2 regions of the Lysinibacillus sp. FSL H8-0500 genome follow, and region 2 is predicted to be linked to the other one. Evidence: a T-box and tRNA genes for the amino acid it is inferred to sense, from the RefSeq annotation. Region 2 holds a T-box; the other holds one or more tRNA genes.
The links. The T-box of region 2 lies ahead of serS (serine--tRNA ligase). A T-box ahead of a tRNA ligase gene usually reads a tRNA of that ligase, here a tRNA-Ser.

Region 1 (3,395 bases), 1.3 Mb from region 2:
CGGAACTGGCAGACGCACAGGACTTAAAATCCTGCGGTAGGTGACTACCGTACCGGTTCGATTCCGGTCCTCGGCACCATTTAAAATGCGCCCGTAGCTCAATTGGATAGAGCGTCTGACTACGGATCAGAAGGTTATGGGTTCGACTCCTGTCGGGCGCGCCAAAAGAACAACGGGAAGTAGCTCAGCTTGGTAGAGCACTTGGTTTGGGACCAAGGGGTCGCAGGTTCGAATCCTGTCTTCCCGACCATTTCCTAAAAATTATGGGGCCTTAGCTCAGCTGGGAGAGCGCCTGCCTTGCACGCAGGAGGTCAGCGGTTCGATCCCGCTAGGCTCCACCATAAGTAAATTAACCAGTATAAAGATCCTGGCGGCGTAGCTCAGCTGGCTAGAGCGTACGGTTCATACCCGTAAGGTCGGGGGTTCGATCCCCTCTGCCGCCATCTTAAAGGACCTTTAGCTCAGTTGGTTAGAGCAGACGGCTCATAACCGTCCGGTCGCAGGTTCGAGTCCTGCAAGGTCCACCATTTATATATTGTAACGGAGGTATACCCAAGTCTGGCTGAAGGGATCGGTCTTGAAAACCGACAGGCGGGTAAGACCGCGCGGGGGTTCGAATCCCTCTACCTCCTCCAGTTTTATGTCTTTATAAATGGTGCTTGAAAAACTCGAAACAACATATGATTATCGCGGGGTGGAGCAGTGGTAGCTCGTCGGGCTCATAACCCGAAGGTCGTTGGTTCAAATCCGGCCCCCGCAACCAATTTTCTATGCGAAAGTAACCAAAAGGTCCCGTGGTGTAGCGGTTAACATGCCTGCCTGTCACGCAGGAGATCGCCGGTTCGATCCCGGTCGGGACCGCCATTTATTTTAGAATATGGGTCAGTAGCTCAGTTGGTAGAGCATTAGATTGAAGCTCTAAGTGTCGGCGGTTCGATTCCGTCCTGACCCACCATTTATGCGGGTGTAGTTTAATGGTAAAACCTCAGCCTTCCAAGCTGATGTCGTGGGTTCGATTCCCATCACCCGCTCCAAGGGCCTATAGCTCAGCTGGTTAGAGCGCACGCCTGATAAGCGTGAGGTCGATGGTTCGAGTCCATTTAGGCCCACCATTATTCCGAAGTAGCTCAGTTGGTAGTAGCACCTGACTGTTAATCAGGTTGTCGCAGGTTCGAGTCCTGCCTTCGGAGCCATTTTTTATATGGGGAAGTACTCAAGAGGCTGAAGAGGCGCCCCTGCTAAGGGTGTAGGTCGGGTAACCGGCGCGAGGGTTCAAATCCCTCCTTCTCCGCCATGGGCCCGTTGGTCAAGTGGTTAAGACACCGCCCTTTCACGGCGGTAACACGGGTTCGAATCCCGTACGGGTCATACAAAGTGCAGTAGATGAACAGTCATCTATTGCACTTTTTTCTGTTCAAAAGATAGAGAGAGTCGCACCTGATAAACGGATCGACGCATGAAACTGACGGAAAGCCCTGATTAATCGCTGGATAGCATGATCAAACCAATGGTGCTCTATTACAATCGCACAAACTGTAAACATATGTGTTATGTATTTCAGAAACGGGTATCTGAATGACACCAAAATTTGACTTACTAGAATAGAATATTATTGTTGCTTAACTCCCCCAAATACAGCTAACTCCATCCATTTAAAATAACAATCTACATGATTAAAACCAATTTCCTCCAACCACTTTAATTGAATATCTACTCTTTCTAGTATATTATCCATTTTATCTGAGCGATTATAGTATTCGATAGATACAGTGGACCTATCTTTATTATTATGTGGTGCTAGGTGGTCAATAAAAAATTTATCATGTAATTTTTCTATTTTAGGTGTAGCAGAAGCAACGTGTTCAATATTAATAAATATGCCTCCTGGTGCTAATAAATCAAATATTTCGCTATATAATAATCTTTTCTGTTCATTAGGAAGGTGGTGTATAGCATAACCGGAAACGATACAATCTACTGTTGCTCTATCAGCATATTTCGTAAGGCTTTCACTAAAATCTCCGTTAATAATTTCACATCTTTCGCTATAATCCTTCATATTTATTCTTGCATTTTCAATCATTGGTTCTGAATGATCTATCAATATAGCGATAGCTTCTGGATAAGATTTAAGTAATATTTCCGCTAAAAATCCATTTCCACATCCTAAATCCATAATTTTTTTTGGGTCTGCATTAAAATGATCTACTATTTGCAGCATTAGTTGTGCTTGGACTGCCCCAAAAGGTATAGCCCCTCTTACTTCATCTAAATAATGAAGACTAATCTCTCTCTATTGCCAATGGGTATTTGCCATATAAAACTACCTCCTTAGGTTATAATCCTTATATAATATGTTAATTTTGCTTAAAATTAAATATATTTACGAAAAATATTTAAAAATATTTCCAATTAAAATATCTTTAATGGGTATCTACTATTCTGAAAAGTTTCATTTCTGACTACTTTGAATATTATGCTGTTTTGACGCTTAAGGCTCCACGACATTTAAAAATTGGCGTAATAAGCTGTACTACTTTTAGAAATAATACATGTAAAATGGCATGCAGTCGACTTCATAAAAGAATAATTTACTTACATTCAAGGCAATCACATGTCTCCTATAAATCTTCTTCATTTTAGTCAATCATAGAAATTTTCATAGTGACTTACTAATTCTCTTTAGATAAACTGTTCCGTATAAGAGGATGACACTAGCTGTTTTTCATACGGATTCTACATGATTCCAGAGAATGGCCGGCTTTCCTTCATTTCTACGAGTGTTCATCTATTTTAGCTAGTGGATTGTTGCATATAAGATTTATAAACTATATGTTCATCTATTTTATAGCTAGACGGACTCACATAATGACGGATGGATAATAAATAAGTTTACAACCGATAACATCTCATACAAAACAATATAGCATCAAAAACTAGTGAATTTTAATATTTGCAATTTTATAAGCGCCATAATCATCTGTAATCACCGTATAAGTCTTATAGCGATCATAGAATTGATAGTGGCCTTGTGCATCATAGAAATCAAACGTTTCATTCATGTCGACATAGTATTGACCATTTGAATATTGAACATCTAGCACTTCATTGCCTGTAAAATAGAAATAATGGCCTTGGAAGGCAATTTCATTCATATATTTTTCTAATTCTTGATAGGCGGAGCTTCCAGGTGTAAGCATATCAGCGATCCAGTAAAAATCGCCTTCATTGAGTGCCACTTCATAATAGAGCTGAGATGCTTGCACGAATTGTCCAGCTAATAGGGCATCTGTTTCGTTCGTTGTTTTTTGTTCAATCGGGGCTTCTTGGCTACTTACATATACATTTGCAACAGAGCGAATCTCGTTTGCAGACAGTGGCTTAGCAACCCATTC
Region 2 (3,395 bases):
GACGTATCGGGGAAGGTGCAGCGATGCTACGAACAAAGGGCGAACCAGGAACAGGGAATATTGTTGAGGCAGTTCGACATATTCGCAAAGTAAATGCTCAGGTACGTAAGGTAGTAGGTATGACAGAGGATGAGTTAATGACAGAGGCAAAATCACTGGGAGCGCCTTTTGAGTTATTAAGAGAGATTAAACGTCTTGGTCGATTACCAGTAGTTAACTTTGCAGCAGGTGGTGTTGCTACGCCTGCCGATGCTGCATTAATGATGGAGCTTGGGGCTGATGGCGTATTCGTTGGCTCAGGTATTTTCAAATCCGACAATCCTGAAAAATTCGCGCGTGCGATTGTAGAGGCAACAACACATTACAAAAATTATAAGTTAATTGCTGACATATCAAAAGAGCTTGGTGTACCTATGAAGGGCATTGACATTGCACAGCTAGGGCAAAACGAACGTATGCAGGAGCGAGGCTGGTAGCATGAAACGAATTGGCGTTTTAGCGTTACAGGGAGCGGTGCGTGAGCATGTTCAAATGTTAGAAGCGCTTGGCTGTGAAGCTGTTTTAGTAAAGCATAGACAGGATTTAATGAAAATTGATGGTCTTATATTGCCCGGCGGAGAAAGTACAACGATGCGCAAATTGCTGGATCGCTTTGAGCTATTGGAGCCAATACAAAATCTCGCACAGCAAGGCTTACCAATGTTTGGAACATGTGCAGGATTAATTTTATTAGCGAATAATTTAGTAGGTGATAAACCACACTTAGCTGTTATGAATGTGACAGTAGCAAGAAACTCATATGGTCGTCAGGTGGATAGCTTTGAAATAAAGGTGGATATTCCTAAAATAGGTAATGCAATTCCAGCAGTATTTATACGTGCACCTCATATTGAAGCAGTGGGGCAAGATGTTGAGGTTCTTGCTCAGCATGAAGGAAGAATTATCTTAGCACAGGATGGACATTTATTAGGCTGTTCGTTCCACCCCGAATTAACAGCAGACACACGTATTCTCGAATATTTTGTAGTATCTATAGTATGACTTGCAAAATCTGTTTTCATATAGTACAGTATGGTTAAATTTTAAATAACTGAACACGATGATAGGAAGTAGTAACAAGCACGTTTTTTTTAGAGAGTCAGCGGCTGGTGGAAGCTGATAAAAGCACTTGTGAATCCGTCCTGGAGTTGCACAGTCGAAGTCAATAAGTAGGCTGTAGCCGGCTGAAATGCCGTTATGAAATAAGCGGATTAGGCATATGCCTAGTCAATTAGGGTGGCAACGCGGGTAGCTCTCGTCCCTTTTAGGGGATGGGGGCTTTTTTGTGTTCTAATTTCAATCATTTACTGGAGGTATGAATTATGTTAGATATTAAACGTGTGCGCGATAATTTCGCGGAAATTAAAGAAATGCTATTAACACGTAATGAGGATTTAGGAAACCTGGATGACTTTGAGGAGTTAGATGCAAAGCGTCGTGCGTTAATTGCTAAAACGGAAGAGCTTAAGGCGGAACGTAACAAAGTATCTGAGCAAATTTCTATAATGAAGCGCAATAAGGAAAATGCGGATGAAGTTATTGCTCGTATGCGTCAAGTTGGTGATGAAATTAAAGCACTAGATAGCCAATTAAATGAGGTAGAAGACCGCTTTAAAGATATGATGATGCGTTTACCAAATATACCACATGAATCTGTGCCAGTAGGCGCAACAGAGGATGACAATGTTGAGGAGTATACATGGGGTGAAGTGCCCACTTTTGATTTTGACATAAAAGCACACTGGGATCTTGCAACGGATTTAAATATTGTTGATTTTGAACGCGGTGCGAAAGTAACGGGTAGTCGTTTCTTATTCTATCGTGGTCTTGGCGCTCGTTTAGAACGTGCATTAATGACATTTATGATGGATTTACACGCAGAGGAGCATGGCTATGAGGAAATGCTACCACCTGTCATTGTCAATCGCGATAGCTTAACAGGTACTGGCCAGCTTCCAAAATTTGAGGAAGATGTCTTTAAGCTAGAGGAAATAGATTATTTTATGATTCCAACAGCAGAGGTACCAGTTACGAACTTCTATCGTGATGAAATTTTACCAAATGAAGCATTACCAAAAGGCTTTGTAGCATATAGTGCATGCTTCCGTTCAGAGGCAGGTTCTGCAGGGCGTGATACACGTGGCTTAATTCGTCAGCACCAATTCAACAAAGTAGAATTAGTTCGTTTTGTAAAGCCAGAGGAATCATACGAGCAGCTAGAGCTTTTAACAAACCATGCTGAAAAAGTATTACAATTACTTGGATTACCTTACCGTAAATTAAAAATGTGTACAGCAGATTTAGGTTTTACAGCAGCGAAGAAATACGACTTAGAGGTTTGGATTCCGGCTCAAAATATGTACCGTGAAATTTCTTCATGCTCTAACTTTGAGGACTTCCAAGCACGTCGAGCAAATATCCGCTTCCGTCGTGAGCCAAATGCAAAGCCAGAATATGTGCATACATTAAACGGCTCAGGTCTTGCCCTTGGCCGTACAGTAGCAGCCATCTTAGAAAACTACCAGCAAGCCGACGGAAGCGTAGTAATCCCAGAGGTACTAAGACCATATATGGGTGGCAAGGAAATAATTGCGCCAAACTAAACAAGGTCGGCTCTGCACTGAAAGAGAAGCGGCAGATGCAACCTAAGGAAGTATAGTAATTCGGTGGCAAAGAAATAATCACACCAAAATAAACAACAAAAGCTATTTTAGATACCTTGCTTAAGGAAAATCTAAAATAGCTTTTGTCTTACTTCCAATTTGTACAGTTGGATGCGGCTTCTGTAATTGTTAAAGCCGTTCTTGCCTTTTTCTCAGCTTTTTTACGCTCTCGTAAAGCCTTAAAAAAATCCGTTAAAATTTGCCCACATTCTGCTGCTAAAATTCCTTCTGTTACCTCACATTCATGATTGAAGCGAGCGTCATTTAATAAACGATATAAAGAATCTACACAGCCAGCTTTAGGATCTCTTGCTCCATAGACAACACGAGGAATACGAGATTGTAGAATAGCACCAGCACACATTGGACAAGGTTCAAGTGTCACATAAAGTGTTGTATTCTCTAAACGCCAGCTTCCTACTTTTTTACAGGCTTCTTGAATGGCTATTAATTCTGCGTGAGTTGTAGCATTTTGTGAAGTTTCCCGTAAATTATAGGCACGTGCAATAATTTCGCCATTATAAACAACAACAGCGCCAATCGGTACTTCTCCAAGAGCCTCTGCTTTTTTAGCCTCTATTAAGGCTTCTTGCATAAATTGCTGATCTATCGTCATACTCATCGCTCCTTACTCCCAGTTTAGCTTGCTTTACTAGCAATATCAAAATTTTAAGATAGTTATTTAATTAAGAT

Region 1: it has a tRNA-Ser gene. The T-box ahead of serS (serine--tRNA ligase) is inferred to sense a tRNA for this amino acid. The anticodon was not compared.

What each region holds. Positions count from the first base shown of each region.
Region 1 is NZ_CP150292.1:3,603,279-3,606,673, reverse strand. It holds tRNA gene MHB44_RS17145 (tRNA-Leu) at 1-79, shown strand, start outside; tRNA gene MHB44_RS17140 (tRNA-Arg) at 88-164, shown strand; tRNA gene MHB44_RS17135 (tRNA-Pro) at 174-250, shown strand; tRNA gene MHB44_RS17130 (tRNA-Ala) at 266-341, shown strand; tRNA gene MHB44_RS17125 (tRNA-Met) at 370-443, shown strand; tRNA gene MHB44_RS17120 (tRNA-Ile) at 451-527, shown strand; tRNA gene MHB44_RS17115 (tRNA-Ser) at 543-635, shown strand; tRNA gene MHB44_RS17110 (tRNA-Met) at 689-763, shown strand; tRNA gene MHB44_RS17105 (tRNA-Asp) at 789-864, shown strand; tRNA gene MHB44_RS17100 (tRNA-Phe) at 880-955, shown strand; tRNA gene MHB44_RS17095 (tRNA-Gly) at 961-1,034, shown strand; tRNA gene MHB44_RS17090 (tRNA-Ile) at 1,036-1,112, shown strand; tRNA gene MHB44_RS17085 (tRNA-Asn) at 1,117-1,193, shown strand; tRNA gene MHB44_RS17080 (tRNA-Ser) at 1,204-1,294, shown strand; tRNA gene MHB44_RS17075 (tRNA-Glu) at 1,297-1,368, shown strand; gene MHB44_RS17070 (class I SAM-dependent methyltransferase) at 1,610-2,221, opposite strand; gene MHB44_RS17065 (trypsin-like peptidase domain-containing protein) at 2,937-3,395, opposite strand, start outside.
Region 2 is NZ_CP150292.1:31,224-34,618, forward strand. It holds gene pdxS (pyridoxal 5'-phosphate synthase lyase subunit PdxS) at 1-476, shown strand, start outside; gene pdxT (pyridoxal 5'-phosphate synthase glutaminase subunit PdxT) at 478-1,041, shown strand; T-box leader at 1,091-1,305, shown strand; gene serS (serine--tRNA ligase) at 1,362-2,642, shown strand; gene tadA (tRNA adenosine(34) deaminase TadA) at 2,791-3,318, opposite strand.